DNA from 3 places in the Comamonas sp. E6 genome. Region 3 is predicted to be linked to each of the others. Evidence: riboswitches for the same ligand, from Rfam matches in the RefSeq annotation. Region 3 holds a riboswitch; each other region holds the start of a gene.
What was found. Region 3 has a riboswitch for glycine ahead of CSE6_RS00995 (trimeric intracellular cation channel family protein). Riboswitches for the same ligand answer to the same signal wherever they lie in the genome.
Positions count from the first base shown of each region.

Region 1: another riboswitch for glycine. It lies ahead of CSE6_RS03535 (D-amino acid dehydrogenase); the one in region 3 lies ahead of CSE6_RS00995 (trimeric intracellular cation channel family protein).
Region 2: another riboswitch for glycine. It lies ahead of gcvT (glycine cleavage system aminomethyltransferase GcvT); the one in region 3 lies ahead of CSE6_RS00995 (trimeric intracellular cation channel family protein).

Region 1 is NZ_BBXH01000006.1:52,818-63,198, reverse strand. It holds gene CSE6_RS03555 (hypothetical protein) at 1-176, opposite strand, end outside; gene CSE6_RS03550 (PAS domain-containing methyl-accepting chemotaxis protein) at 251-1,807, opposite strand; gene dinB (DNA polymerase IV) at 1,945-3,162, opposite strand; gene CSE6_RS03540 (amino acid permease) at 3,365-4,885, opposite strand; glycine riboswitch at 5,429-5,528, shown strand; gene CSE6_RS03535 (D-amino acid dehydrogenase) at 5,700-6,968, shown strand; partial or broken gene CSE6_RS03530 (amino acid permease) at 7,069-8,488, shown strand; gene CSE6_RS03525 (DMT family transporter) at 8,655-9,587, opposite strand; gene nhaA (Na+/H+ antiporter NhaA) at 9,938-10,381, shown strand, end outside.
Region 2 is NZ_BBXH01000008.1:157,500-167,880, reverse strand. It holds gene CSE6_RS07455 (MFS transporter) at 1-452, opposite strand, end outside; gene CSE6_RS07450 (2,4'-dihydroxyacetophenone dioxygenase family protein) at 542-1,075, opposite strand; gene CSE6_RS07445 (energy transducer TonB) at 1,268-1,801, shown strand; glycine riboswitch at 1,890-1,999, shown strand; glycine riboswitch at 2,019-2,144, shown strand; gene gcvT (glycine cleavage system aminomethyltransferase GcvT) at 2,209-3,345, shown strand; gene gcvH (glycine cleavage system protein GcvH) at 3,468-3,842, shown strand; gene CSE6_RS07430 (MolR family transcriptional regulator) at 3,890-4,438, shown strand; gene gcvP (aminomethyl-transferring glycine dehydrogenase) at 4,529-7,432, shown strand; gene CSE6_RS07420 (hypothetical protein) at 7,482-7,688, shown strand; gene CSE6_RS07415 (ATP-binding protein) at 7,675-9,855, shown strand; gene CSE6_RS07410 (RluA family pseudouridine synthase) at 9,876-10,381, shown strand, end outside.
Region 3 is NZ_BBXH01000004.1:12,377-22,757, reverse strand. It holds gene CSE6_RS01040 (LysR family transcriptional regulator) at 1-1,038, shown strand, start outside; gene CSE6_RS01035 (alpha/beta fold hydrolase) at 1,049-1,759, opposite strand; gene CSE6_RS01030 (class III extradiol dioxygenase subunit beta) at 1,756-2,628, opposite strand; gene ligA (protocatechuate 4,5-dioxygenase subunit alpha) at 2,628-3,026, opposite strand; gene CSE6_RS01020 (PDR/VanB family oxidoreductase) at 3,047-4,018, opposite strand; gene CSE6_RS01015 (aromatic ring-hydroxylating dioxygenase subunit alpha) at 4,015-5,055, opposite strand; gene CSE6_RS01010 (MFS transporter) at 5,101-6,435, opposite strand; partial or broken gene CSE6_RS01005 (transposase) at 6,741-6,914, shown strand; partial or broken gene CSE6_RS01000 (IS5 family transposase) at 6,926-7,782, shown strand; glycine riboswitch at 8,010-8,102, shown strand; glycine riboswitch at 8,116-8,234, shown strand; gene CSE6_RS00995 (trimeric intracellular cation channel family protein) at 8,287-8,952, shown strand; gene mnmC (FAD-dependent 5-carboxymethylaminomethyl-2-thiouridine(34) oxidoreductase MnmC) at 9,094-10,381, shown strand, end outside.

The sequences.
Region 1 (10,381 bases), on a different contig from region 3:
AGTGTCCGCGCCGCAACATCCGACGCCGCTCCGGCCTGGGCCACGGACGGCTCGGCCTCCTGCCCAGCAGTTGCAGACGACGCGGGTCTGGCGTCAGCGCGCAAACGCGATATCAGCCAGATCAGCAAACACAGGGCCAGCGCCGCAATGGCGATCAGGGTCAGCACAACACTCATGGCGCAATCCTACCGAAAGCCAATGTGAAAAAGGCAGCTCCACGGCTGCCTTTTCAGAGCAAGACCACAAAAGCCTAGAGATGGAACACGTCCACCGAACGCTCCAGCGTCCTGGCACTCAGGCGCAGCGATTGCGCTGCGCTGGTCGACTGCTCCACCAGCGCCGCATTCTGCTGGGTCACTGAGTCGAGTTGGGCCACGGCCTCGTTGACCTGGGAGATGCCTATCGACTGCTCACGCGTGGCAATGCTGATCTGGTGCACCAGGGAGCCGACCTTGTCCACGGCCTGCACCATGCCGTCTATGGTCTGGCCCGCGGCACGCATGCGCGCATTTCCGTCATTGATGCCATCGACCGTGCGGTTGATGAGCACGCTGATCTCCTTGGCCGCTTCGGCGCTGCGCTGGGCCAGTGCTCGCACCTCGCCTGCCACCACGGCAAAGCCGCGCCCCTGCTCGCCGGCCCGCGCCGCTTCCACGGCCGCGTTCAGCGCCAGCAGATTGGTCTGGAAGGCAATGCTCTCGATCACGCCAATGATCTCGCTCATGCGGGTGGAGGAGCCGCGGATATGCTCCATGGCCAGTCCCACTTCGCTGATGGCCGCGCCGCTGCGGCTGGCCACCTTGCTGCTCTCGTCGCTGGCACCGGCCATGAACTGTGCCGTGTCGGCCGTCTGCGACACGGTGCCCGAAATTTCCTCCATCGAGGCCGCCGTCTGCTGCAGGCTGGTGGCCTGCGACTCGGTACGCCCTGCCAGATCGAAACTGCTCTGGGCGATTTCATGGGCAGTCTGGGCAAAGCCCTGCACCTCGGTACGCACATCGCCCACCACGGCGCGCAGATTGATCTGAATCTGCTGCAGCCTCAGCATCAGCGCCCCCACGGCACCGCTGTAGCTCTGGCTGCATTCGGTACTCAGATTGCAGGCGGCCACATCGGCTGCAAAGCGGCTGGCTTCCTCCAGTCCCGCCACGCAGCGCCGTTGAAAGCGCCACAGCACGAATGCGCCGCCTGCCACCAGGCTTGCAGCACGCCAGCCCCAGGCAGTTGCACCCTGCCAACCCAGCATATCGGGCAGCATGGCGATCAAGGCCATGATGGCCAGCAACCAGGCCATGCGCGCCACCAGGCCCACATCCTTGCGACCATCCCACCAGCCCATCAGCCCCAGACGGCGCACCGCGCCCGCGCGCAGGCGGAAGCTGGCCTGTGCCTGCTTTTCCTCGTTGCGCATGCGCGCGTACAGCGCTTCGGCTTCGGCCACTTCGGCGGCCGAAGGCTTGGTGCGCACCGACAGATAGCCGCTTGGCTTGCCGCCCTCCATGATGGGCGTGACATTGGCGCGCACCCAGTAGTGGTCGCCGTTCTTGCGGCGGTTCTTGACCAGTGCCGTCCAGGGATAGCCATGGGCAATGGTGCGCCACATATCCTTGAAGGCAGCGGCCGGCATGTCGGGGTGGCGAATCAGATTGTGCGGCTGGCCGATCAGCTCTTCGTAGGCATAGCCGCTGACGCGCACAAAGGCCGGGTTGCAATGCGTGATCTCGCCCTTGGTGTTGGTGCTGGAGACCAGCAGCTCGTCACCTGGAAAGTCGTAGTTTTGTTGAGATACCGGCAGGTTCAGGCGCATGCTTTGCACTCCTCCAATAAGCCTGTTTAGTTTTTGTTCGAGAGTGAGCGATCAGGCATCCCGTCGATAGCTGGTTAACCAGATACACAAATTCACACTTGGATCATCGCACAGTGATGATTCCCGAGCCCCCAGGCTCAGAACAGAGATGCGGTATAGGGATCCGAATGCTTGACCGAGGTCAAACCATGAGGTCTGAGCAGCAGTTCGCGAGCCGCAGGATCGTGGGCGCTGGCCTGCCAGAGCTGCTCGGCAATCAGGCCCGAGACCTTGACCCCAAGCAGCCTGATGCGCTTGCCAAGCGGCACGCGCTTGAGGCATTGGCCCGCGGCCAGGCGGATGGCCGCCGCATCCTGTATCGGCAGGTTCAGGGTCTGGTCCCGCGTGGCAATCCTGAAATCGTCATAGCGCAGCTTGATGCCCACGGTGCGCCCCACATAGCCCTTGCGCTGCAGATCCTCGGCCAGACGCTCGCACAGGTCCGTGAAGATCGCGCCCAGTTCGACCTTGTCGCGTACGGCATGCAGATCGCGCTCGAAGGTGGTCTCGCGACTCATGGACACCGGCTCGCTCTCGGTCACCACGGCGCGTTCGTCCCGCCCCCAGGCCGACTCGTGCAGCCAGTGGCCATAGCTTTTGCCAAACCAGTGCAGCAGCTGCGGCAGGCTTTGCGCGGCCAGGTCGCCAATGGTTTCTATGCCCAGGCTCTTGAGCTTGGCATCGGCCTTGGGTCCTATGCCGTTGACCTTGCGGCAGGCCAGCGGCCAGATCCGGCTTTGCAGATCTTCGGGCTGGACGATGGAGATGCCGTTGGGCTTGTTGAACTCGCTGGCCATCTTGGCCAGCAGCTTGTTGGGCGCCACGCCGACCGAGCAGGTCAGGCCCGTGGCGTCGAAGATGGATTTCTGGATCAGCCGGGCCAGCACGCGTCCGCCTTCGCGCTGGCCGCCGGGCACGTCGGTGAAGTCGATGTAGACCTCGTCCACGCCGCGGTTCTCCATCAGCGGAGCAATCGACACGATGATCTCTTTGAAGGCCCGGGAAAAGCGCCTGTACTCGGTAAAGTCCACGGGCAGAAGAATCGCCTGCGGGCACAGCCTGGCGGCCTTCATCATGCCCATGGCCGAGCCCACGCCGAACTGCCGCGCCGGATAGGTGGCCGTGGTGATCACGCCGCGCCCCGTGTAATCGCGCAGCAGCGGAAAGTCCGCCACCGGGATCTCGGACAGCGGCCGCCCCGCATGGCGCGCCAGCAGCTCCTCGTCAAAGCTGCGCCGACCGCCACCGATGACCACCGGCAGCCCCTTGAGCTGCGGGTAGCGCAGCAGCTCCACGGAGGCGTAGAACGCATCCATGTCCAGATGCGCGATGCGCCTGGGCCTGGAATCGGGGCTGGTGGGAAGATCTCTCACAGTGCCGATTTTGCCTGCGCTGGCAAGAGACGGCAGCCATGCATTAAACAAGCACACACGCACCTGAAAACAGCAAGCAGCGGCATGACCTCATGCCCTGCAGCCTTCCCCCTCCCGCACAGAGAAGAGGAAGGCTCAAACCGCCTCAGGACGAAACCTTGCCCTGCTTGATGTCTTCGAGCTCGTCAAAGCGCATATCGGCATAGCTGACCCAGGTCTTGCGCTTGACCAGCCAGTAACCCAGCCAGAACAGCAGGAACAACGGAATGCCCAGATAGGTCGAGACCACGCCGCCCCAATCGATGCGATCTTCCAGGAAGGCCTGGTAGTTCTGGCCCAGCGTCACCACCAGACACAGCACAAAGGCAAAGATGGGACCGAAGGGGAAGGCGCCGGCCTTGTAGGGCAGCAGGCCCACATCGTGGCCGTGCATGACATAGCCGCGACGGAAGCGGTAGTGGCTGACGGCAATGCCCAGCCAGACGATGAACTCCGTCATGCCGGCCAGATTCAGCAGCCAGATATAGACGGCCTGCGGGCTATAGAGCGAGGAAAACAGACACAGGCTGGCGACCAGCGTGCTGCCGATCAAGGCCACCAGCGGCACGCCGTTCTGGGTCAGCCGGGAGAAGATGCGCGGCGCATTGCCCTCGGTCGCCATGTTGTAGAGCATGCGCGTGGCCGCATACATGCCGGAGTTGCCGGCCGACAGCACCGAGGTCAGGATCACCGCATTCATCACCGTGGCCGCCGACAGCAGGCCTGCGTGCTGGAACACCAGCGTGAACGGGCTCACGGCGATATCCGCCACATCGGTGCGCAGCAGCTGCGGATCGGTATAGGGAATCAGAAAGCCGATGACGACAATGGCCAGCACATAGAACAGCAGGATGCGCCAGAACACCTGACGAATCGCACGCGGTACGTTCTCGCGCGGATTCTCGGATTCGCCTGCCGCAACGCCCACCAGCTCCGTGCCCTGGAAGGAATAGGCCACGATCATGGCCACGCCCACAAAGGTCGCGAAATTACCGACGAATGGCGCATCGCCCGTGGTCCAGTTCTCGAAGCCGGGTACATGGCCGTTGCTGATGATGCCGAACAGAATCAGCACGCCGGTGATCAGAAAGGCCACCACGGCCAGCACCTTGATCAGCGCGAACCAGTACTCGGCCTCGGCAAAGCCGCGCGCGGAAAACGCGTTCAGCCCCACCATCAGCAGCAGGAACAGGCCGCTCCAGACGATGCCGGGCACATCGGGAAACCAGTAGGCCATGACCAGTTGCGAGGCCACCAGGTCCACCGCCACCACCACAGCCCAGCTGAACCAGAAGTTCCAGCCCAGCGCAAAGCCGAAGCCTCGATCCACATAGCGCGAGGCATAGGTAGAGAAAGAGCCGGCCACAGGCATGAAGGCGGCCAGCTCGCCCAGGCTGGTCATGATGTAGTACACCATGATGCCTATGAGCAGATAGGTGAGCACGGCACCACCAGGGCCGATCTGGGCGATGGCCGAGCCTGAGGCCACGAACAGGCCCGTTCCGATGGCGCCGCCAATGGCAATCATGCTCAGGTGGCGCTGCTTGAGCACCCGGTGCAAGCGGGGCTGGTTATCGTCACCATCACCAGTCGGCGCGAGCTGCTGGCTTGAGTTGGGTTGGGACATAAATGTCTTGTTGTAATGGTTTGCGCCCATCCGGACAAAACACCCAACCATCCCGCAGGCGCTGCGGCAGGCAACGCAAAAAGGCGACCATGACGATCGCGGGCAACAAGGACAAAGGAACGAAGCCATGACAGCAGAACGCCATGGCGGATAGGCCAGTTGCATCCTGAATCGGCAGCCACCCCAGTCGGGCGCTTCAATGGCAAAGCGGTGATATCGCCGGGCCAATTGACAGGCAAAGACGATATTTTGCCCAAATCCACCGCCGACCATGCCCCGCCATGCCAATGCAGGGGCTGACTCTGGGGCTGCTCGGTGGCACTTGACAGCGTCTATCGCTATGAATTTAGAAGCACACTGCGCTTTAATAAATTCATTTTCATAGACAAACAATCAATATTTCATTGAAGGATAAGCGACAAGCGCTATCAAATAGCGTGAACCCGACATGAGTAGCCATGGCTGGGCCCTGGCGCAGAAGTCTAGAAAACCCGTATATCCAGGCACCGCCGTTCTTCCTACATTTGCCCACAGGCTCTCAGCCCGGTGATGCCGAGAGAGACTGCAGCGCAAACTTGGCGCATGCAGCGCCGAAGGAGCAACCGCCCCGGAAACTCTCAGGCCAAAGGATCGGCATCGCTTTCACACACTCTGAAGAATGTCCGGACGTCATCGTCCGCCGGGCATACCGAAGGAGCAAGCGAGCAGCGCCGCAAGGCCCTGCCTCGTGAATCTCTCAGGTCCAGAACAGAGGGGGCGTCCGCTGCGCATGTTGCGCACGGGCTCCACCCTTGACGTGTCTGGAATCTGAATCATGAAGACAATCGCCGTCATCGGCGGTGGCATCACGGGCGTGACCACCGCCTACGCCCTCGCACGCCGCGGATTTGCCGTCACCCTGTTCGAGAAGCAGCGCTATGCCGCCATGGAAACCTCGTTCGCCAATGGCGGCCAGCTCTCGGCCTCGAACGCCGAGGTCTGGACCCATTGGTCCACCATCGTCAAGGGCCTCAAGTGGATGCTCAAGAGCGATGCTCCGCTGCTGCTCAATCCCAGGCCCAGCTGGCACAAGATTTCCTGGTTCTGCCAGTTTCTCGCTGCCATCCCCCATTACGAGAAAAACACCGTGGAAACCGCCAGGCTGGCGATTGCGGCACGCGAGCACCTGTTTGACTGGGCGTCCAGCGAAGGCATTGACTTCGATCTGAAGCGAAAAGGCATCTTGCATATCTACCGCGACCGAGCAGGCTTTGAACATGCGGGCAAGGTTTCCCGGTTGCTGGCCAAAGGCGGTCTGGAGCGCCGCGCCGTGACACCGCAGGAGATGCGCGCCATAGAGCCGACCCTGTCCGGAACCTTCTATGGCGGCTACTTCACCGAGAGCGACTCCACGGGCGACATCCACAAGTTCACCAGCGGCCTGGCTGCCGCCTGCGAACGACTGGGCGTGCAATGCCGCTACGGCCAGGAAATCATGTCGGTGAACAGCAACGGCAAGCAGGCCAGCGTGACCGTGCGCCAGGGCCTGGAAACCGAGACCTCGACTTTCGACGCCATGGTGGTCTGCGCAGGCACGGCAAGCCGCGCCCTGGCTGCCCAGCTCGGCGACAGCGTCAACATCTATCCGGTCAAGGGCTATTCCATCACGGTCAATCTGCCGGACGAAGCCAGCCGCGCCGCAGCCCCCGTGGTGAGTCTGCTGGACGACGAGACCAAGCTGGTCACCAGCCGCCTCGGCAACGATCGCTTCCGCGTTGCCGGTACGGCCGAATTCAACGGCTACAACAAGGACATCCGAGCCGACCGCATCCGTCCACTCATCGAATGGGTTCAGCAGTGCTTCCCGGGCGTCAGCACGCGCAGCGTCGTGCCCTGGGCGGGCCTGCGCCCCATGATGCCGGACATGCTGCCGCGCGTGGGCCCTGGCAACAAGCCCTGCGTGTTCTACAACACCGGCCACGGCCATCTGGGCTGGACCTTGTCGGCCGTCACCGCCGACATGGTCGGCGACCTCGTGCTGCAGTCCATGGGCAGCGCCAGCAGACAGCCCCGACCGGCCACGCTGAGCACCGCCAGCGCCTGACCACGACCTGAAAACCTCATCAACAAGCCAGACACGGCAGCCGCAGCGCCCCGTGAGGGGCAGCTGTTGCCGTGTGAATGGCAAAACGGAGACATACAACATGAGTCGAAATCATCCAAGCGCAGCCGGGGAGTCGCTGCAGCAGACAGGGGAGCTGGAGCGCGGCCTCAAGGACCGGCACATCCAGCTGATCGCCCTGGGCGGCGCCATTGGCGTGGGCCTGTTCCTGGGCTCGGCCAAGGCAATCCACAAGGCTGGTCCGCTGCTGCTGGTCAGCTACGCCATCGCGGGGCTGGCCATCTTCTTCATCATGCGGGCACTGGGCGAGTTGCTGGTGCACCGCCCGGTGGCCGGCTCTTTTGCCACCTATGCCGAAACCTATGTCAGCCCCTGGGCCGGATTCGTCACCGGCTGGACCTACTGGTTCACCTGGGTGGTGACGGGCATGGCGGAGCTCACTGCCATAGGCATCTACACCCATTACTGGTTTCCCGCCATTCCCGGCGCTCGCCACCCTGGCCGTGCTGCTGGGCGTGAATCTGATCGCGGTCAAGGTCTTCGGCGAGCTGGAATTCTGGTTCGCGCTGATCAAGGTCGTGACCATTGTTGCCACGCTGGTGCTGGGTGTGGCCATCATCACCACGGGCTGGGGACCGCTGGGCCAGACGGCAAGCTTCACCAACCTATGGTCGCATGGAGGCTTTGCACCCGTGGGCATGGTGGGCGTGGTCTTCACCTTGCAGATAGCCTGCTTTGCCTATACCGGCGTGGAATTGATAGGCGTGACAGCCGGTGAAGCCGAGTCGCCCGAGAAAGTGCTGCCCCGTGCCACCAACAGCATCGTCTACCGCATTCTGATCTTCTATATCGGCGCCCTGATCGTCATCATGTCGCTGGTGCCCTGGAACGAACTCAGCCCCGACATGAGCCCCTTCGTCCATGTCTTCGACAAGCTGGGCATTCCCGCCGCTGCCGGCATCATCAACTTCGTGGTCATCACCGCCGCAGCCTCTTCGTGCAACAGCGGCATCTTCAGCACGGGCCGCATGCTCTATACGCTGGCGCAATTCAAACAGGCGCCCGCCCGCCTGGGCCGGGTCAATGCGCGCCATGTGCCTGCGGCCGGCATTGTGCTGTCGGCGGCATTCATGCTGCTTGGCGTGGTGCTGAACTATCTGGTGCCCGAGGAAGCCTTCATCTACGTGACCAGCATTGCCACCATAGGCGCCGTCTGGACCTGGGGCATCATCGTCTTCTCCCATCTGCGCTATCGCCGCGCCGTCAGGCTGGGTCATGCCGCAGCCGTGGCCTACCGCATGCCCGGCGCGCCGTTCACCAACTGGTTTGTGCTGGCTTTTCTGGCCGTGGTGCTGGTCTGCCTGTCGCTGGATGCCAGCACCCGCGTGGCGCTATATATCGCGCCCCTGTGGTTTGCGCTGCTGACGATCGGCTACCGGCTCTACGCGGTCAAGCCCGAGCAGCGCCAAAGCCTGGCGCAAGCGCAGCAGCAAGCCGCCTGAGGCTCAGCACAGCCGCGCTGTCGATGCCCTGGCTGTAGCCAGCTGAGACCGCGACAGCCGCGGCGGCACGCTATTGATTCAGAAGCTTCTTGCGCTTTTTCATAGTTCATTTCAAAGACTTTTAGCTTTGAAAATGAGACTAGGCAAGCGCAGGAAGCTCTTGAAATCAGAGCTGCAGACAGATCAGCACCAGGCCCAGCATCATCAGCGCCATGCCCAGCTTTTCTGTCAATGAGAGCTTCTCGCTGAACACCTTGCGCGAGACGATATAGCTGAACACCACCTCCACCATGCCCAGGGTGCGCACGGCGGCTGCCCCCTGCATGGCATAGGCGGTGAACCAGGCCAGCGAGGCCGCAGCGCCCATGCTGCCGGCCAGCAGCGAGATGCGCCAGGCCTTGAAGATGGGGCGCAGGCCCTGTTCATGGGTTCTGGCAATCCAGGCGCTCATGACGACGGACTGCATGGTCTGCGCGATCAGCACGCCCCAGGCCCCCGACAACCAGGGCGAGCTCACGCCCAGTGTTGCGATCTCGACCGCGCCACCGCGAAAGCCCACCGTGGCCAGCGCAAAACAGGCGCCGCAGATCAGCCCGTAGACCGAGGATTTGCTGGTCCAGGCCGAGAGCGTGAACAGCTGCCCGCGCGGCGGCAGCGACAGCATCAGCACGCCCACGGTGGCAAGCACCATGGCCAGCAGCGCCAGCCGGCTCGGCAGCTCATGCAGGAACATGGCGGCAAACAAGGCCACTTGCAGTACCTCGGTCTTGGACAGCGTGACCGCCACGGCAAAATTGCGCTCCTTCATGGCCATGAGCAAGGCAGCCGTGGCCGCAACCTGAAAGAAGGCACCAAGTGCGATCCAGCCCAGATAGGCGGCGCTGAACTTCGGCAGCACCTGGGACGGATCGCCCAGACCATACAGCGCCAGCAGATAGATGGCAGCAAACGGCAAGCCATAGAGAAAGCGCACCAGCGTGGCTGGCAAGGTGCCGACCTGCGCCGTCAGCGAGCGCTGGGCCGTGTTGCGCACCGTCTGCGCCGCCGCCGCAAACAGCACCACCCCCACCCACAAATATTCCATTCCTATGCCCGGCATGAGACGCTTTCTTTTCTGTTAGCGCGCCAGCATAGCGCCGGCTGCCGGACGGTGCTGACGCGATTCGTGCAGTCCACCCGCTCAAGCCAAGGCGACGTGAAGCACGAACGGCTTCCGTTCTGATGACGAAGTCTCCACCCCGGCAAAATAACCTCAAATCCAGACCATTGCTGCGTCTTTAGCTACAATTTCAGCCGGGTGCCCGCCGCACGAGGTGGCGATGGCAGGTGAATGTTCATGCGCAGGTCGGGCCGCCAGCGCACCAGTCGTTTGCAGTGCAGACGGCACCAGCAGGCATTGCCTCAGGTGCCGCACGCCTTCAGCGTACGACTTCAGACACCTACCGACACATGGACCCACAAACACTTGTGCAGGCCCCTGCGCCTTTTGCATCCCAAAATTCACCCCGTGTTTCCGCACTGCAATCCGCGACCGAGCGCGTGCAGGCACAAATCTCGCACCTGCTGCATATCGAATCCTTTGCCGGCATGGTGCTCATGCTGGCCGCTGCGGCAGCCCTGATCTGGGCCAACTCCGGCGCGGCGCAAAGCTACTTTGCACTGTGGCATGCCCCCGTCGCGCTGACGCTTGGCCCCTGGAGCTTCAGCACCGATCTGCATTTCATCGTCAACGATGTGCTGATGACGGTGTTCTTTCTGGTCGTGGGCATGGAGATCCGGCGCGAGCTGCACAACGGCGCGCTGGCCAGCCTGCGTCAGGCCAGTCTGCCGCTGATCGCAGCCATCGGCGGCGTGGCCGTGCCCGCACTCATCTACGTGGTCCTGGCGGGCAAC
Region 2 (10,381 bases), on a different contig from region 3:
GATCCCTGCAGCAAGCCCATGTTGAGGCCGCGACGGCTTGGCGTGGAGGCTTCGACCATCAGTGTCTGCGACAGCGGCAGCACCGGCCCTTCGGCAAGGCCCATCAGCGCTCGCAACAACAGCAGGCCGACAAAACCGCCCACCAGACCCGACAGGGCCGAGCAAAGAGAGAACATCAGCACCGAAAGAATCAGCACCGTTTTGCGTCCGCCCTTGCGGTCTGTATAGGCCCCGAAGAATGCACCAGAAGCCGCCCATGCCAATGCCAGAATGGACGACAGCATGCCCAGCTGGGCATTGTTCAGATCCAGCTCCTTGGAGACAAAGGGAAATAAAAACGACAATGCCAGCCGGTCAAAAAAAACAATCCCGAAAGTAAAAAACAGAATGATCAGCAGCTTGTTTTCATAGCTCACCCACCCGCTTTTTAGATTTTCATCTTGATTTTTCATGTCTCTCTCCATTCCGTATTTGGCGGGCTATTTCATTCTTCAGGAAATACCGCCTTTCATTGATGGATTTTCAATCCAGCTTCGGATAACTACCGAAACAGCGTGTCCACATAATCTGCACCTATGCCGATTTTTTCATAATGCTTTCGGCATAGTTCTATGTAACTGTGAACATCGAAATATCCGTCAGGCTTTCCGTCATCATCGAGCCAGATCAGCGGTCCCTTGACGATAAAGAACGCACGCATGGGCTGCTCATGTTCATAGGCCACCAGGGTATGGCCTTCTCCGGGGGTCTCGTAGACGAAATCACCGGCGCGGGCTGTCCAGTCATGTTCCAGATAGCCCCACTTCCCCGAAATCGTGTAGGCAAACACTTCGTGCGGATGGTAATGGCGGTTCACCAGACCGGCCTCCTTCGCCATCAGAATATCGCACCATTTGTTTTGTGATGGAGAAATCCAGAGGGGACGGGAGGAAACGGTTTCAGAGAATGGAACATAATAACGCTCATCCTCCGTTGGAGCGTTCTTAATATAAACCTCTGGCTGCGCATCTGGCTGAAAACATTCAGGAATCGGCTTCAGATATTTCCAGAATTCATTCGTGGCTTTTTCGGGCATTTTCTCTCCTTGAATAAACATTTTTTGACGAACGTCATAATCCTATCCATGGGGAAAATTCTGTTTAGTCCCTGCCGGACATGATGTTTGCCCCTGCAGGACAAGCTCTGGAGCAAGGCAGCCCGGCCCTGGCTGAACGACCGACTCCACCAGGTCTGCCGAAATCGACTGGGGATGACCGAGAATGCCGCCATGGATACTTCACGCCACTCACGCTGTCTTGCTGCATACGCGGCCGTCTTGGGAGCTCTGCTGCTCAGTGCCTGCGCCGGCAACCCAGCCATGGCGCCTAAGGTGGCCGACATCACTCCCCAGCCCCAGGCTGACTCCGCCTCGGCTTCCGGAGGCCAAACCGTAAATTGGCCTGCCTGGATCAATGCTGACTGCACACCCCCCGCCCAGCTCGATCGGCAACCGCAGCCACGCCGCCACACCACGCCTTTCATCAGCGCCCACTGGTTTCCGAACGGGCTGGAGACCACGGTGGTCTTCCGCCTGGAAGTCACGGCTCAGGGTCAGCTCGGCCGTGTGGCCTACCAGCCTGCCGATGCCGATCCCCGCATCGTGAAGTCCATACTGCGCTCGCTCGAACGCTGGAAGTTCAAGCCCGGCATGCGCCAGGGCCAGCCCGTGACGTCCTGCTTCGAGCAGCCCTACCAACTGGTGTTTCCGCGCCAGGAGATCGATATTCCTCGAACACCCGCCATGAACACAGAACCGCAGTGAGACCGCAAGCTCAATTCCAGCGATCTGTGCTCGAAAACCCCAGAATCCATCCGATTCGGTGGTGCAAGCCCCTTGCCCACCGCTAGAATCGCCAAGGTCAGGAGAGAGTGCCTGCAGCTTGAAGCTGCCTCGCACCGCCGAAGGCGCAGACCCCAACCCGGTGTCAAAACGCTCAGGCAAAAGGACTGACAAGCGCTGCAAGGTATGCAAACCTGCAGCGTCCCTTGCTGGAGAGAGATGCAGGCCGTCATTTCGTATGTGCGCCGGCATCCACCGAAGGAGCAAACTGCCCGATGCAATGCATGCAGTGAATCTCTCAGGTAAAGCGGACAGCAGGGCAAGCCCGCCACGCATGGCCCCGCCATGCATGGCCACTCATTTTGGTTTGACCACCGGAGCGCTTGCCTGTGACTGCTGCTGACACCTCTTCCGATCTGCGTTCCACACCGCTGTTTGCACTGCACCAGAAACTGGGTGCCCGCATGGTGCCGTTTGCCGGCTACTCAATGCCCGTGCAATACCCTCAAGGCCTGATGGCCGAGCATCTGCACACGCGCAAGGCCGCCGGCCTGTTCGATGTCTCGCACATGGGCCAGTTGCTGTTGCGCGGCCCCGATGCCGCCGCCGCGCTCGAATCGCTGATGCCCGTCGATGTCATGGACCTGGGCCTGCACAAACAGCGTTACGGCCTGCTGCTCGATGAACAAGGCGGAATTCTCGACGACCTGATGTTCGTCAACCGCGGCGATGATCTGTTCCTCATCGTCAACGGTGCCTGCAAAGAGGCCGATATCGCTCATATCCAGAACCGCATCGCCAGCCGCGGCGAGGTCGTCCCACTGCCCGAGCACGCCCTGCTGGCCCTGCAAGGCCCGCAAGCCGTCACTGCCCTCTCGCGTCTGATTCCCGGTGTGACGCAACTGGTCTTCATGACCGGCAATTACTTCGACTGGCAAGGCCATGCGCTCTACATCACGCGCAGCGGCTATACGGGCGAGGACGGCTTTGAAATCTCCCTGCCCGGCGAAGCTGCCGAAGCCTTTGCCGAAGCTCTGCTGGCACAGCCCGAGGTAGCCCCCATCGGTCTGGGCGCGCGCAACTCGCTGCGCCTAGAAGCCGGACTTTGCCTGTACGGCAACGACATAGACACCAGCACCACCCCGGTGGAAGCTGCGCTGAACTGGGCCATGCAGAAAGTACGCCGCACCGGCGGCGAGCGCGAAGGCGGTTTTCCTGGTGCGGCCATCGTGCTGGAGCAATTGCAGAACCCTCAGTCTCTGCGCCGCAAGCGCGTGGGCCTGATTGCGCTGGAACGCATTCCCGTGCGCGAGCCCGCCGTGCTGGAGAACATGGACGGACAGCATATCGGCCACATCACCAGCGGCCTGCTCAGCCCCACGCTCAACCAGCCCGTGGCGCTGGCCTATGTCGAGCCCGACTACGCCGCCATCGATACGGAAATCTTCGCCATGGTGCGCGGCAAGCCCGTGCCCATGAAGGTGGTCGCCACGCCCTTCGTTCCCACCCGCTACTACCGCGGCTAGGTCTGCCGCCGCGCATGAGACGGGCCAGTTTGCCAAACAGCGGCCAGAACACCGCTAAAGTGCGAGCTGGACCTTTCTCAAACAACACCCGATTCCCCTGAATCCCCCATCTGGAGCTTTCCATGAGCATCAAGTATTCCAAAGAACACGAATGGATCAACGCCGCTGACACCAATGCCGCCATCGTCGGCATCACCGTACACGCACAGGATGCGCTGGGCGATGTGGTGTTTGTGGACCTGCCTGCCGTGGGCTCCACCTTCAAGGCCGGCGATGTGGCTGGCGTGGTCGAATCCGTCAAGGCCGCTGCCGATGTCTACATGCCCGTGACCGGCGAGATCGTCGAAGTCAACGAAGCCCTGCGCGATGACCCGTCGCTCGCCAACAGCGACCCACTGGCCGCAGGCTGGTTTTTCAAGGTCAAGATGAGCAATGTGGGCGAGCTCGAAGCTCTGATGGAAGAGACCGCCTACAACGACTTCGCCAAGGACAACTAAGCGTATCAACGGCCCTCGCATTGCGAAGGCCGTTTTTGCATGCAGCCATGAGCACCATTCTGTATTTTGACGATCCGGACGTCGGTCTCGCCCGCGAGACCAGCCACCCGACCTTTGCGCGCATCGCAGCCCAGGACTTCTATTACGACGGCGGTGACGACTTCAGCCCCTTCGGCAGCGATGACGGCAGCGACACACTGGCCGCTCTTCAAGAGTGGTACCAGGAGCAAACAGGCGGCAACGCCAAGGCCCTGCGCTTTCTGCACCAACAACTGAGCGACTGGGATCTGCCCGTGCCCAAGGACATGCTGGCTCATGACGATGCGGCCAAGGCCCGATGGCTGGCCAGCGACGACATGAACCAGAGCTATCTGCGCTCGGTCTGCCGCGCACACGTGGCCACCGCCTTTGGTCAGCTCAAGATCACAGGCAGCATCGATGCCGATCTGCACAAGCAGGCCCTGCTTGCCCTGGCCTGCCAGCAATGGCTGAACACCGTGGCACGCAGCAAATATCCCGATTGGGAATATGCCGACCAGGAAAGCGAACGCCTAGCTCTGATGAACACCGCGCTGGAACAAGCCAGCGCTGCTTGAAGCACCGGCCGCATGCCTTCAGGCATACGGCATTCACGCATGCCTGGCATGCAAACCGTCAGTCACAGTATTTGAGAATAGGTCCCTCCCATGCTGATGTCGCCTCCCGCCCCCGTCGCTTCCCTGGAAGCGCTGGAAAACAGCCACGAATTCATCCCCCGTCATATAGGCCCGGACGCCGATGAGCAGCAAAAAATGCTGGCCGCCATCGGCAAGCCCTCGCTGGACGCCTTGATTCGCGATGTGATGCCCGACTCCATCGCACGCGCCAGGCCCATGGATCTTCCGGCGCCGATTACCGAAGCCGCTGCGCTGGCCGAACTCAAGGCCATCGCCAGCAAGAATCAGGTTCTGAAGAGCTTTATCGGCCAGGGCTACTACGGCACGCACACGCCGGGCGTCATCCTGCGCAACATCCTCGAGAATCCAGCCTGGTATACGGCCTATACCCCCTACCAGGCAGAAATCTCACAAGGCCGCATGGAAGCGCTGGTCAACTTCCAGACCATGGTGACCGACCTGACCGGCATGCCGATTGCCAATGCTTCCATGCTGGACGAGGCCACGGCAGCCGCCGAGGCCATGACGCTGGCCAGGCGCTCCGTCAAATCCAGAAGCCATCGCATCGTGCTGGCCGGCGATCTGCACCCGCAAACGATTGAAGTCATCGAGACCCGCGCCCGGCCGATCGGCATCGAAGTGGTGATCGCCAACAGCCAGCAAGAGTGGGAGGCTGCGCTGGCAGGCGATCTGTTTGCTGCCGTCATCCAGTACCCCGCGTCCAGCGGCTGGATCGTGGACTGGAAGGCCGATGTGCAAGCCATTCACGCCAAGCAGGCCGCCGCCATCGTGGCCACCGACCTGCTGGCTCTGACCCTGCTGACACCGCCCGGCGAATGGGATGCCGATATTGTCGTGGGCAACAGCCAGCGCTTCGGCATGCCCATGGGCGCGGGCGGTCCGCACGCGGCCTTCATGGCCTGTCGCGACGAATACAAGCGCAGCCTGCCCGGCCGTCTGGTGGGTGTCAGCGTCGATGCGCATGGCAAGCCCGCCTACCGCCTCGCTCTGCAGACACGCGAACAGCATATCCGCCGCGAGAAAGCGACATCCAATATCTGTACGGCCCAGGTCCTGCCGGCCGTGATTGCCAGCATGTATGCCGTCTACCACGGTCCCCAGGGGTTGAGGCGCATTGCCCAGCGTGTGGCACGCTTCACAGCGATTCTGAGCCGTGGCCTGGCCCAGTTGGGCTTTGGCGCCCACCACCACGACACAGCCTTCGACACCGTGAGCCTGCACACCCGGGAGGCCACCGACGCCCTGGCGGCTCGCGCCGTCTCCCGAGGCGTCAACCTGCGCAAGGCCTGGGACGAATATCTCTGCATCAGCCTGGACGAAACCACGACCCGGGCCGATGTCGAGCTGATCTGGAGCATCTTTGCCCAGGAGGGTCAGGCCCTGCCCACCATCGAGGCCATGGACGAAGGCCCGACCTCGCTGATCCCCGAATCCCTGCAGCGCAGCACGGCCTATCTGACCCACCCGGTCTTCAACACCCACCACTCCGAAACCGCCATGCTGCGCTATATACGCAGCCTCAGCGACAAGGACCTGGCGCTGGACCGCAGCATGATCCCGCTGGGCAGTTGCACCATGAAGCTCAATGCCACCAGCGAGATGATTCCCATAACCTGGCCAGAGTTCGCCGACATCCACCCGTTTGCGCCCGCCAACCAGCTGCAAGGCTATGCCGAGTTGGATCAGCAGCTGCGCGACTGGCTGTGCCAGGCCACGGGCTACGCGGGCATCAGCCTGCAGCCCAATGCAGGCAGCCAGGGCGAATACGCAGGTCTGCTGGCCATCAAGGCCTTCCATGAATCACGCGGCGAGGCGCACCGCAATATCTGCCTGATTCCCAGCAGCGCCCACGGAACCAACCCGGCCAGCGCGCAAATGGTGGGCCTGCAGGTCGTGGTCACCAAGTGCGATGACAACGGCAACGTGGACATGGCGGATCTGAAGCTGGCCTGCGAGAAGCACAGCGCCAATCTGGCCTGCATCATGATCACCTACCCCAGCACGCACGGCGTGTTCGAGACCGAGGTCAAGGAGCTGTGCCAGCTGGTGCACAGCCATGGCGGCCGCGTCTATGTGGACGGCGCCAATATGAACGCCCTGGTAGGTCTTGCCGCACCCGGCGAGTTCGGCGGCGATGTCAGCCATCTGAACTTGCACAAGACCTTCTGCATTCCTCACGGCGGCGGCGGCCCCGGCGTCGGCCCCGTGTGCGTGGTCGAGGATCTGGTGCCCTTTCTGCCGGGGCATGCCACCGCAGGCGACGTCCGCCAGGTGGGAGCTGTCAGCGCAGCGCCTTTGGGCAATGCAGCCGTTCTTCCGATCAGCTGGATGTATATCCGCATGATGGGAGAGCCGGGCCTGAAGCTGGCGACCGAGACCGCCATCCTCAACGCCAACTACATCAGCGCACGCCTCAAGGAACACTTCCCCACGCTGTACGCGGGCGAGTATGGTCACGTGGCCCATGAGTGCATCGTGGATCTGCGCCACTTCAAGGACAGCTGCGGCGTGATGGCCGAGGACGTGGCCAAGCGCCTGATCGACTACGGCTTCCACGCACCGACGCTGTCCTTTCCCGTGCCCAACACGCTGATGGTGGAGCCGACCGAGAGTGAAAGCCTGTCTGAGCTGGACCGCTTCATCGAAGCCATGATCGCCATCCGTGCCGAGATTGCCGAAGTGGAGGCCGGCAGACTGCCCAGGGACGACAACCCGCTCAAGAACGCACCCCATACGGCAGAGGCCTTGCTGGCCGCAGACTGGCAGCATGGCTACAGCCGCGAAACCGCCGCCTATCCCGTGCCTGCCCTGCGCCGCGCCAAATATTGGAGCCCCGTGGGCCGCGTGGACAACGTCTATGGTGACCGCAATCTGTTTTGCAGCTGCGTACCCATGGACGCTTACGAAGACTGATAGCCAGGGTCTCCCCCAAGCCAGTGCGCTCTGCCGCACTGGCTTTTTTATGCTCAAGCAATGTCGAACACCAGCCAGCCCATTGCTGTTCGCCGGCAGTGAATGTATTCACGACATCAACGCAATCGGCGTTGCTGCCGCCAAACCGAGCATCGAGTTGCCTGAATACCGGTTGACTGCCCGCCTTTTTAAAGAGCAGGTGCAGGGACCGGCTTACACTGCCGAGGTCTTCTGCCTGTCTCATGAGCTCCTCTGAACCCACTCCCCCTCCCTTGCTGCCAGTCATTGATGGCGGCCTGCCTCTGCATGCCCTGCTGGCCCCCGGTGCTGCGCCGCTGGGCCTGAGCGCCAACACCCAGCCATTGGTGCCGGAGGATGAAGACCCGCTGCAGGCCCTGGTGGCGGAGTTGCGCAACTACCAGCACGAGCTGGAGCTGCAAAACGAGGTACTCAATTACAGCCAGGCCGTGGCCGAGAGCGCATCGGAGCGGTTTGAAACGCTGTTTGCAAGCATTCCGCTGCCGCTGCTGGTGGTTGATGAATACGATATGGTGGTCCAGGCCAATGCCATGGCTCACCGCGCATTTCAGCCCACCGAAAAAGACCGGCTGCTGATCAACTTCAAGCCCTTTGTGCATGTCAACGACGCAGAGCGCGTGACTACGGCCTTCGAGCAGGCCAAGGCGATGGGACGCGCCGAGGTACACGAGGTTCTGTTCCAGATCACCGAAGAATTCGAGCTCTGCGGCGACCTGCATGTGGCCGGCGTGGTCGTGCCCCAGCAAAACGGTCCGGCCACCTGGCAGTATTTGTGCGCCGTTGTCAACCAGGGCCCGCTGCTTGCCGAGCGCAAGGCGCTGCAAGAGCGCAACCAGCAGCTTTATGCCAGCGAGAGGCGACTGGAGTCGGTCATCAACTCCGCGCTGGACGCCATCATCTGCGTCGATCAGCATCAGCGCATCACTGTCTTCAACCCCACGGCGGCGGCCCTGTTTCTGTGCTCGCCTCAGGATGCCCTGGGCAGCCCGCTGGAGCGCTTTTTACCCGATGCCGCTCGGGCACTGGCTTTTTCCTCGCTGACCACACAGGCCGTGCTAGGCGAGATGACGGGGCTGACCCTGTCGGGGCGTGAGATTCCCATGGAAATCAGCGTCTCCTTCGAACACCACAGCAGCGGCGACACCACCACCATCTTTGCGCGCGACCTGACCAGCCGCAATCGCGCCGAAGCCCAGCGCAATGCGCTGGAAACCCAGCTGCGCGAATCCCACAAGATGCAGGCCGTAGGTACCATGGCCGGCGGGATTGCCCACGACTTCAACAACATCGTGGGCGCAATCCTGGGCAATGTGGAGCTGGCCAAGGCCGATAGCTGCGGCAACCCGGCTGCCATGGAAAGCCTGCGCGAGATCGAAAAGGCCGGTCGCCGCGCCCGCGATCTGGTGCGCCAGATTCTGACCTTCAGCCGCAATGACCTGCCCGAACGCCGTCCGGTTCAGGTGCAGGAAGTCATGTCCGACACGGCTCGCCTGCTGCGCGTGACTCTGCCTCCCTCCATAGAGCTGCAGGTGCAGGAGTCCAACGATCTGCCGCCGCTGCTGGCCGACCCCACTCAGGTGGAACAGGCGCTGTTCAATCTCTGCAACAACGCCATGCAGGCCATTGGCAGTCAGCGCGGCATCATCCAGATGCGGGCCATGCGCATTGCTCCCGACAGCTACCAATGCGAACGCCTGGGTCTGGCCGTGGCCGAATACCTGGTCTTCATGGTGCAGGACTCCGGCCCAGGCATGGACGTCGCGACTCAGCGACGCATCTTCGAGCCTTTTTTCACCACCAAACCGGTCGGCCAGGGCACAGGCCTGGGCCTCTCGGTCGTACATGGCGTGATGCGCACCCATGGCGGCGCTGTCGATGTGCACAGCGAACTGGGCCAGGGCAGTTGCTTCACGCTGTACTTTCCTCTCAGCGACCCGACTTCCAGCCACTCTGCGCTGCCGCCCATGCGCATGGACAAGCCCGAAGCCCCGCTGCCCGAACCTGTCCTGGCCACGCGCGCCAGCCATGTCATGTATGTGGACGACGATCAGGCTCTGGTCTTCCTGTTTCAGCGCCTGCTGCGCCGTCGCGGCTATGAAGTCTCGGGCTTTACCGATCCCCATGAGGCCATGGCCGCCCTGCATGAGGAGCCACAGCGTTTTGACCTCATAGTCACCGACTACAACATGCCCGGTTTCAGCGGACTGGACCTGCTCAGACAGGCTCTGCAGATCAGCCCTCAACTGCCGGTTGCACTGGCCTCCGGCTATGTGACGGCCGAAATCGAGCAGGCTGCGATTGCAGCCGGAGCCAGAGCCTTGATCCACAAGCCCAACGATGTGCAGGAGTTCTGTGCCACTGTGCATGAACTGCTCAACCCCTGAAGCAATCGATAGCTGTTTGAATGAGTGCGTTGAACTGTGTGTATGAAGACGAGCACCTGCTGGTGCTCGACAAGCCCTCGGGCCTGCTGTGCGTGCCCGGTCGCGGCCCCGACAAGCAAGACTGCCTGAGCCTGCGTGCCCTCCGGCATTTCGGCGATGCACTGGTCGTGCACCGGCTCGATCAGGCCACATCGGGTCTGGTCGTCATGGCTCGCAATCCGGCCGTCCAACGCCAGCTCAGCCAGGCCTTTGCCGAACGCAAGGTCGACAAGCGCTATATCGCCGTAGTGGCCGGCGAGTTGCAGGCGCACAGCGAAGCAGCGAATGACAGGGGCTGGCAACTGATAGACCTGCCGATTGCGGCCGACTGGGAGCGTCGGCCGCTGCGTGTCATCAACCACGAAACCGGCAAAAGCAGCCAAACGCTGTGGCAGGTGATCGAGCACACCGTCCAACCAGGAATACCCTGCACCCGGGTTTTGCTGAGCCCGCTGACGGGGCGCACCCATCAATTGCGCCTGCATAT
Region 3 (10,381 bases):
GCGCTGGGAAACCAGATGGCTGCACGTATCGAGACAATGCTCCAGCATCTTGGCAGCGGAGCCGCCGAAGCTCAGGCAGCATCCGCCCTCACGGCGCGGCGTTCTTCATTGCCTCACCGCTTCGCAGAAGTGGTGCCACCCGGACATTTGCGAGCCTTGCTCGCTATCGCTCACTGCGGCAGCGAGTCGCAGGCTGCCCAGAAGATTGGCGTCACGCAGCCGTCCATTCATGCCGCGCTGCAAGGGCTGGAGGCCAGCCTTGGCCTGCAGCTGTTTTACAAACTCACCTTCGGAACTCGGCTCACACCGTCGGGAGAAGCTCTGCTGCGGCGTGTCAAGCTGGCCTTGGCGGAAATCAGGGATATGGAAAGCGATATCTCGGCCTGGCATGGCCAGATCAAAGGGCGTGTGGTAGTTGGAGTATTGCCGCTGTCCGTGGGTATTTTCTTGCCCGCTGCCGTGGACAGACTCTCTTCAAGCCACCCCGACATTGAGATCAGCATTGTGGACGGCACCTACGAAAGCCTGATGCAAGGCCTTATGAGTGCAGATATTGATGTCATTGCCGGCGCGCTGCGCGCACAAGTGCCAGAGGATGAGGTTCAGCAGCTTGAGCTGTTCGACGACGACCTGGTTGTCGTCGCCCCCAGCGATCACGACAGCCTGCAGCGTGAGCATCTGACGCTTGAGGATCTGCTGCAATGGCAATGGGTCACGCCATTGCCCAACACACCGGCAGATAGCGCAATGGTCAGGCTGTTCCGCTCGCACGGACTGGAGCCGCCGCGCAGCAATCTGCGAGCGAGCAGCCCGACCATGACGCTGGCCTTCGTGCTGCAGACCGGCAGGCTGGCCCTGGCCTCGCGTGGACAGGCCATGCGGGACAATCATGGCGGCCTACTGTCCATCTTGCCCGTGGAGCTGCCCTCTACGCGTCGAGGCATAGGCCTGGCGATACGTGCGCAGGGAACCGCCTCACAGAATCTAGATCTGTTCATTCGGGCCTGCCACCAGACCATGGCGGACCTGCCCGCCTAATTGCTTCCCGCTAGCGGAGCATCCAGTCGGCCAGGGCTTTGGACACTTGCTCAGGCTGCTCCATGGTGCTCATGTGACCACTATCCTCGATCACGACCAGCTCTGCTCCTGGGCATAGCTGCTGCATGCGTTCGTGCCGGGACAAAGGACTCCAGAGGTCCTGCCGCCCACAGACCAGCAAGGTCGGACAGTTCAGCGCCTGCAGGACCGCTGTTGCATCGGGCCGACCCAGCAGAGCATCGATCTGTGCAGCAAAGATGGACGGGGTGAAGCGCGCCACCATGTCCAGGACTTCTTCGAACAGCGGAGTGTCAAGACGGCCGGGGTGAACCATGCCTCGTGCCCATTGGCCCCCCATCTCCCGCATGCCGTTCTCGAGCGCCTTGTCCAGCAACGCCTTTCGTTTGGCACGCTCGCTGGCACCAGCCTCGCCAGCCGCGATGGGCTCCATGCCGGTGTCCAGCAAAGCCAGACGCTCCACACGCTGCGGAGCCATCCTGGCGATTTCCAGTGCCACGCGCCCCCCCATCGAATGTCCGGCCAAGGAAAAGCGCTCTGCGCCTACCTCGCTCAGCACCAGGCGCGCCATTTCCTCAATGGAAGCAGCATGGCCATAGGAAGGGCTGATGCTGTCGGCAAAGGAAAGCGCCTTTCTCTGCTCCTGCCAAACCACTTCGTCACAAAGCAAGCCGGGCAAAAATACGATGCAGGGTTTGCTCATGCAGCGCTCTCCAGAATCAGATGGCCGACGGCCGTGTTCGATGCAGGCACATGGTAGAAGCGGTGCGCCACCTTGGGCAGCGGTGCGGGGCCGCCCACATCGGACATGGCGCCGCGCGCAATCAGCCACATCACCAGCTCGATGCCTTCCGAGCCGGCTTCGCGCACGTAGTCGATATGCGGCATCTGCGCCAGACCGTGGGGGTTCTCGATCAGCAGATCCAGGAACTGGTTGTCCCATTCCTTGTTGATCAGGCCCGCGCGCGCACCCTGCAGCTGGTGGCTCATGCCGCCCGTGCCCCAGATATGGACGTTGATGTCCTGGTCGTAGCTCTCCACGGCCTTGCGGATGGCGCGGCCCAGGTTGAAGCAGCGCTGGCCGGTGGGCACGGGATACTGCACCACGTTCACGGCGAAGGGGATCACCGGGCAGGGCCAGGAGCCGGTCTTGGGGTCCTGCTCGCCGCACATCAGCGACAGAGGCACCGTGAGGCCGTGGTCCACGTCCATCTTGTTGACGATGGTCAGGTCGAAGTCCTGCTGGATCACGGACTGGGCAATGTGGCTGGCCAGGTCGGGATGGCCGACCACCTTGGGCACGAGGCGCGGGCCCCAGCCTTCGTCGGCGGGCTGGAATTCCGCAGCCGTGCCGATGGCGAAGGTTGGAATGCAGTCCAGGCTGAAGGCCGTGGCGTGGTCGTTGTAGACCAGGAAGATCACATCGGGCTTGTTGTCCTTCATCCACTGGCGCGAGAAGTCATAGCCCTTGAACAGGGGCGCCCAATAGGCTTCCTGGGTCTTGCCCATGTCCATGGCGGCGCCGATGGCAGGCACATGCGAGGTGAAAATGGATGCGGTGATGCGTGCCATCAGGCTTGCCTCCCTGTTTCATTCAGGAATCTGTTGCCCTCTATGCCGCGCCCGCCTGCAAGCATCATCTGGCGGTAATCTTCTTCGCTCATGCCCGTCATGGTCGACACCATGTTCTGTACGCTGATGCCGTCAGTGGCGCCTATCTTTACGAGAAAGTAAATGTTCCCGCCCAGGTCTATGCAGCGATTGAGATCGCGCGCCAGCACGGCCTGCTTCTGCTCCTCGGTCATCGACCACTCGTCGAGATAGGCTCGCTCGTTGGCGCGAAAGCGCTCGCGGTTCTCCGCCTTCATCAGGCTCATGCAGAACTGGTTGAGCCAATAGCCCCTACGGGACTGCTCTGCGTCAAACACCGTGGTGCCAGGCACATCAAGATAAGGTTTGTTCAAAGCCATAGATATCAATTTCTGCAGATTCAAAGATCCAGTACCAGCCGTTCACAGCGGGCCCGTGAGCAGCAAGGAGTGAACTGATCGTCAGCGGCTTGCTCCTCAGCGGTCAGATAAGAATCACGGTGATCAATTTGTCCTGATAGAACGCGCGTCAGGCAAGTGCCGCAAACCCCCTGCTCACAGGAAACCATGATCTCCACACCAACGTCCTGCAAAGCCTGTGTCACGCTCTGACCTACCGCGACAGACACGACACGCCCCGAACTTGCGAGTTGCACTTCGAAAGCAGTGTCCTCGCCGCGAGGGCCAACATTGGCTGCCGCAAAAAACTCCCAATGCAATCGCTTTTCGCTCCAGCGCTGCTGGCGCGCAGCGTCCAGCACTGCGTCGATAAACCCCTGGGGACCGCAAACATAGAGATGCGTGTCCGGCAAGGCATCGGCAAGCACGGCTTCTATGTTCAGGCGCTGGGAAGCATCGCCCTCGTCAAAGTACAGTTGCACCTGGTCAGCGAAGGCAGAGTCCACAATACGCTGCTGAAAAGCCATGCGCTGCCTGGAACGACCTGCGTAGTGCATGCGAAAGGAGGCACCAAGTACCGAAAGCCGCTCCGCCATGCACAGGATGGGCGTCACGCCTATGCCCCCGGCCAAGAGCAAGTGGTGCGGCGCATCAGGTTCCAGCGCGAAATGATTTCTAGGCGCGCTGATCTGCAGCACGTCGCCTTCGGCCACAACTTCGTGCACAGCCGATGAGCCTCCACGTGAGGCTGGATCGCGCAACACGGCGATCTGGTAACGATGCGCTTCCGAAGGATCGTTGCACAGCGAATATTGACGAACGATTCCACCGGGAAGGTGTACGTCTATATGTGAGCCAGCCGCAAAAGATGGCAAGGTACCGCCATCGATAGCCACCAGCTCAAGGCCACAGATGTCCTGTGCCTCCTGCGTTCGCCGAGCGACTCGAACTTGCAAAAAGCTGCCAGCAGTCATACAGCCTCCGCGCGCTCACGCGTCAGCAAGCGCTCGATGACACGGCGTGACTGGACACCACCTGCATCGATGTTGAGCATCAGCAGCTTACGGTCAGGCCAGCGAATCAGGTTTTCCTGCTGCAGCTCCAGCACCTCCGTGTCCTCGCTGAAGACCTTGCCCTGCCCCTCGCGAATAGAGGCCGTCAAAGCCGCATCCTGTGGCTTGAACTGGCGCGCCATACCCCAGAAATAATGATGCGTGGTTTCGGTTTCCGGGGTAATGAAGTCCACAACGATGGACGAAACCTTTTTGTCTGCTGGCGCACCATGACCGCCATGCCCGGCCAGAGCCACGCCCACCTCGATCATCACGTGGCTGGGTGGCTCGAAATGACAGATCTGCCAACGATCCACGGGCTGGTCATCGGGCAGTCCATTGCCGCGCAAAGCCATGCGCCAAAATGGCGGAGCCTCAGGCAAGCCTTCCATGAAGCGGCTGGTGGTGACATGGTCGCCATCCACCTTGGTCACGCAAGGCGTCTCGTCGATTTCCTTTTGTCCAATCGAGCTGGCATGCACATAAGTTTCGTGCGTCAGATCCATCAGGTTATCGATCATGAGCAAATGACTGGCCTTGATGTGGTAGTAGCCGCCGCCATAGGCCCATTGCGGATTGTCCGCCCAGTAAAGCTCTGGAATCAGCCCGGGGTCGGCCTCCTCCTTGCGGCCTGGCCAGACCCAGACAAAGCCATACCGCTCCACGACTGGAAAGCTGCGGATCTCTGGAAATCCCCGCACGCGCTGGCCTGGCATGGCAATCGTTTTTCCCTCGCAACCCATCTCCAGGCCGTGGTAGCCACAGATCAGCTTTCCCTCGCAGACAAAGCCCAGCGATAGCGGTGCACCGCGGTGAGGACAAAAGTCCTCCACCGCAGCAATTCCCTGCGGGCCACGGTAAAAAGCAATGCGCTCATTGCAAATGGTGCGGCCCAAAGGCTTGTCTTGAGGGATTTCATCAGCCTTGCAGGCGACATACCAAGTGTTCAACAAAAACATAACGGGGTCGTTATCAATAGAGTGGGGAAATACGTGCTTTGAAAGTCAGTGCGCCGCAGCCACCGAACCCCGAAGAACCGCGACTCGGCCCGCGCCTGTGGCGAAAACGGCCATCGCAGCGACAATCAGGGGGACAGCGAAGACGTAGTAGAGCGAAGCAGGCTGCCAGCCGCCATCCAGCAGCAGTCCCGCCATGGTTGGCGCCACGATGGCGCCAATGCGGCCAATACCGATGGCCCACCCCATGCCGGTAGCGCGGACCTGGGCGGGATAGGTGGCAGGCACCAGGCCATAGAGACCAGCCATGGATGCAAACAGAAAAATACCTACACCGACTGCAGCAACAAATGCCCACGCCAGGCTGGTCGAAGCAAGGCCGAACAATGCGGTAAACAGCGCATTGAGCAACAGGCTGCCAATCGCCAGATTGCGCAACTTCGCCCTCACAGCCAGCAGACCGAACAAGCTACCGCCAGCAATGCCCCCCAGGTTCAGCAGCACTCCGCCCGTCACGCCCTGCTGGGCCGACAAACCGGCTTGCACCAGCAATTTGGGTGTCCAGCTCAGCGAGAAATAGACACTGAACATGAGCAGGAAAAAGCCTGCCCACAGCATCAGGGTAGGACGTGCCAAACCATTCTTGAACAGCGCCGCCACCGTATTGCCTTGAACGGCATCGCCGGCCACCGGAGCAGGCAGCTGCGCGAGCGGTGCATGGCCCATGAGCACCATCAAACGATTGAGCTTCTCGAGCGCGTGAACCGGACGGCGGCCCAGCAGGAAATCCACGGATTCGGGCAGACGCCACAGCACGATGGGCAACATCAAGGCTGTCGTCAGGCCGCCAAAAACAAAGACCGAGCGCCAGCCGTAATGTGTCAGCAGCCAAGCGGCCATGAGTCCACCCAGAGTGGCACCGATCGGATAGCCGGTGGCTTGCAACGCGATCGCAGTGCTGCGCCACTTTTGGGACGAGAACTCGGAAGTGATGACCCCCACGCTTGCCAGCATGCCGCCGATGCCGACGCCGGTGATGGCCCGCAGGGCAGCCAGCTCGATATAGCTTCGGGCCATGGCTGACATCAGCATTCCAGCCGAAACCACGACGAGGCACAGCACAATGACAGGCTGCCGACCGCGTCTATCGGCCACGGGGGCGACAAACAGCGAGCCAATGGCCATACCAATCAGCCCGGCACTGAACAACACGCCCAGCTGAGCGCCATTGAGCTTCCATTCAGCCGCAACTGATGATGCAGTAAAAGCCATCACGAGCACATCGAAGCCATCAAGCATGATGAGCAAAATGCAGATGCTTACGGCCAGCCATTGAAACGAGGTCATGGCACCTTCGTCCATGGTCTTGCGAATGTCTTTCATACAGGTCCTTATCAGGAACAGGTTGTCTCCGGAGCTTCGTTATGTCTGCAGCCGTCACGCCGCAGTAACCAGCTTTCTAGTTAGAGCGCCACTGTCTAACTTGCTAAAACAGCGTGGTGAGGCTCGACTGAAAAGTATCTCTATCAGAGTCTGTCAACGCCAATGCACACATTGCGGCAAGCTATGCGTTTTAATGATGACTTTTCTCGCCAACGCAGAAGATCTGACGAGAGATAGTGGGACAGCCTAATGAATCCCCGGGCATGGTCCATTGCTTGTCTTTCACATAAACATGGGGCGTAGGCATACCAAGACCCTGGGAACAGCGCCGCAGGCGTAGGTCTGCCACCGAGAAAGCGGACCTGGTTCGTCAAACCTATGAGCCTGGGATGAGCGTGTCACTCGTGGCTCACCAAGAAGGTGTATCGGCAAGCTTGCTCTTTACCTCGCGAAAGCTTGAGCATGAAGGGCCTCCGACACCAACGCCCTAATGAGTGCTGCCGCTCACACCACCAACTGGAAGCAGTACAACGCAGCACTCAAGGCTCGCGGCTCCTTGACCATCTGGCTGGACAAGACCATGTCTTGGCTTGCCGCTGACAGCGGCAAACGCGGGCACAGCCCGCAGTTCTCGGATGCAGCGATTCAGTTCTGCCTGACCATCAAGAACCTCTTTGGATTAGTCTTGCGGCAGACCACAGGCTTTGTTCAGTCACTACTGGCGCTGTCTGGATTGCTGTGGCCAATTCCCGACTTCAGTACATTGTGTCGCCGCCAACGCCGTCTGGATGTGCAAGTGGCATACCGCTCTAGCGCAGCCGGCCTGCACCGACTGGTTGACTCCACAGGCATCAAGTTCCTTGGCGAAGGCGAGTGGAAGTGCAAAAAGCATCGCCGCCAATGGCGCAAGCTGCACATCGGTATTGATGCGCAAACGCTGCAGTGTTGCCGCAGTTGCGGAGCAAGTTCCTGCCGAGGAGCCGCTGCTGACAGTGACAGGCGATGGGGCTTATGACACGCAGTCCGTGCATGCGGCGGTCATTCAGCGCAATGCCACGCCCATCATTCCCCCCAAGAAAGAATGCCAAGGTGCGCAAAGGCGATGGCTTTGCGCACCGCAACGCAGCTATCGCCGCATGCAGACGATTGGGGTGAAGTATCTGGAAACGCTGGAGCGGTTACCACCGGCGCAGCCCGGTAAAGACCAAGATGAACTGCATCAAACGCCTGGTTGAACGAGCAATGTCACGCACGTTCGAGCGCCAAGTTAACGAACTGCACATTCGAGCCTCCATCCTCAATCGGTTTACTGAACCGGTCTGCCCGCAGACGGTGGCTGTGGCCTAGCCACACCTGGGGTTGGGAAATCTGGCCTGGGGGTGATATATGCAACAACGCCCTTTCGATATCGCGCATATGAGTTTTTATGGCGGGCGGCTTCACGGACGAAAACGCGGGCTTGCGCGAGCCATGGCGGATTCAGACCGCCCTTCCGCACCCCGAGCTGGCAGCCGCAGAAACACACCAATACAGGTATTAACCCGAATAAAGTCGCTGAAACTAGCTAGAATCGCGCCCATCCTGCGGGAGAGCGGAGCCTTTCGAGGGTTCCCGCCGAAGGCGCAAACTCCCATAATCGCTCAGGCAATAAGTACCGCAGGTGGGTCTGACAGGACCCGGATATCGCCAACTGGAGAGCAGCCCGCAACCACAAGCTGCAGGGCTCACCGAAGGGGCAAGCATGTCCACCGCGAAGGTGCTCATGCGCAACTCTCAGGTAAAAGGACAGCGGGAGAGGCAAGCCGGACATTCCCGCCGATGTGAGTGGCTGGTCTATTTTCAAGTGCCTTCATGCTTCCTTCCGTCTCTTTGCTGGACTCGTTCCAGGCCTCCAACTTCACCGTCATGCTGGTCATCTATCTGGTGGCCATTACCGCCGAAGCCATGTCCGGCGCACTCGCCGCAGGCCGGCGCAATATGGATATCTTCGGCGTCGTCGTCATCGCCTTTGTCACTGCCCTGGGAGGCGGCACCATCCGCGACATGGTACTGGGCCACTACCCCATCGGCTGGACCCAGCACCCTGAATATGTGTATCTGGTCATCAGCTTCGGTCTGCTGACCACCGTGATTGCACGCCATATGCACAGGCTCAAGCAGGTGTTTTTGCTGCTGGACGCCATGGGACTGATCGCCTTTTCGCTGATCGGCTGCAATACCGCGCTGGAGCTGGGCTACCCAACCATCGTCATCATCATGGCCGGCATGATTACCGGCATCAGCGGCGGCATCTTGCGCGATGTGCTCTGCAACCAGGTCCCCGTGGTGTTCCGCCGCGAGCTGTATGCCAGCGTGTCGCTGTCCGTATGCCTGATGTTCCTGGGCCTGCGCTATCTGGATGTCAGCCCCAATATCAGCACCATCGTGTGTTTTGCCGGCGGTCTGGCCTTCCGTCTGGCCGCCATTCGTTTCAAATGGCGCCTGCCGGTTTTTTCGTACCAGCAGCGCTGGGAGTGATAGAGACTCCCCCCTCTCTTGCTACGCAGGAGGGGGACGCAGCCATCGCTGCGGGGCGGCCCTTGCTTGGCTGCTCTGACCTAGACTGCGCCATGCATTACCCATGTAGTTTCACTTTCCATGTCTGAACCGATCACATGGATGCCGGATGGCACCCCCTACAACACCCGATTTGGTGATCGCTATCACAGCGAGCTGGGCGGCCTTGACCAGGCCCGCCAGGTTTTTCTCGGTGGCTGCGATCTTCCAGCTGCCTGGGCCGATGCAGCGCAGTGGCGCATTCTGGAAACCGGCTTTGGCTTCGGTCTGAATTTCCTGGTCACCTGGGCGGCATGGAAAGCCGACCCCAGACGCCCGCGCATTCTGCATTTTGTCTCGGTGGAGGCCTACCCTGTCTCGCGCGAGGATCTGCTCGCGTTTTTACCGGCCGATGGGGAACTGCGCCCGCTTGGCGAACAACTGGCCGAGCAATGGTGGGGACTGCTGCCCGGCGTGCATCGCCTTTCCTTTGATGACGGCCAGGTGCTGCTGACGCTCCATATAGGCGATGCCAGGACCATGCTGCGCAAGCAGCAGATGACGGCTGACAGCGTATATCTGGATGGCTTCTCTCCTCAACTCAACCCCGAGATGTGGGATGAAGATGCCATGAAGAACATCGCCCGCCATTGCCGCCGTGGCACGCAGCTTGCCACTTGGTGCGTGGCCGGCCATGTGCGCCAAGCGCTCAAGGCTCAGGGTTTTGACGTCAAGAAGCGCGTTGGCGTGCCGCCCAAGCGCCATAACCTGCATGCAGCCTACAACCCGGCCTGGGAGCCGCGCCATCGCCCTGACGGCCTGCCTGCGCCCGTGGGCCAGGCCGGCCGCTGCCTGGTGCTGGGTGCTGGCCTGGCTGGTGCCGCCGCTGCCGCCAGCCTGGCAAGACGCGGCTGGGAAGTGACGGTGCTGGATGCGGCGGCCGAGCCTGCGGCAGGAGCTTCAGGCCTGCCAGCCGGCTTGTTTTGCCCGCATATTTCGCCCGATGACAGTGTTCTGTCGCACCTGTCCAGAAGCGGCGTACGCACAACGCTACAAAATCTGCAGCAACTGAGCCAAGCGCAAAAGTTGCATCCAGCCCAGGACTGGGCCCATGGCGGCGTGCTGGAGCATGACCTGAACGAGCCCTCTCATCTGCCCAGGTCATGGCTGCAACCCGGCAGCGAGACATTCCCCTGGGGTCAGCACTGGAGTACGCCTGCGCTGCCGGCTCAGCTGGCTGCGGCAAAGCTGCCTGCAGACAGCCACGCCGTCTGGCATGAGCAGGCTGGCTGGGTACGCCCCGCACAACTGGTGCGCGCGCTGCTGCAAGCCCCCGGGATTCATTGGCAGGGCCATGCCCGAGCTTCACGGCTGGTGCACGATGAAGTGCGCAACATCTGGCAAGTGCTGG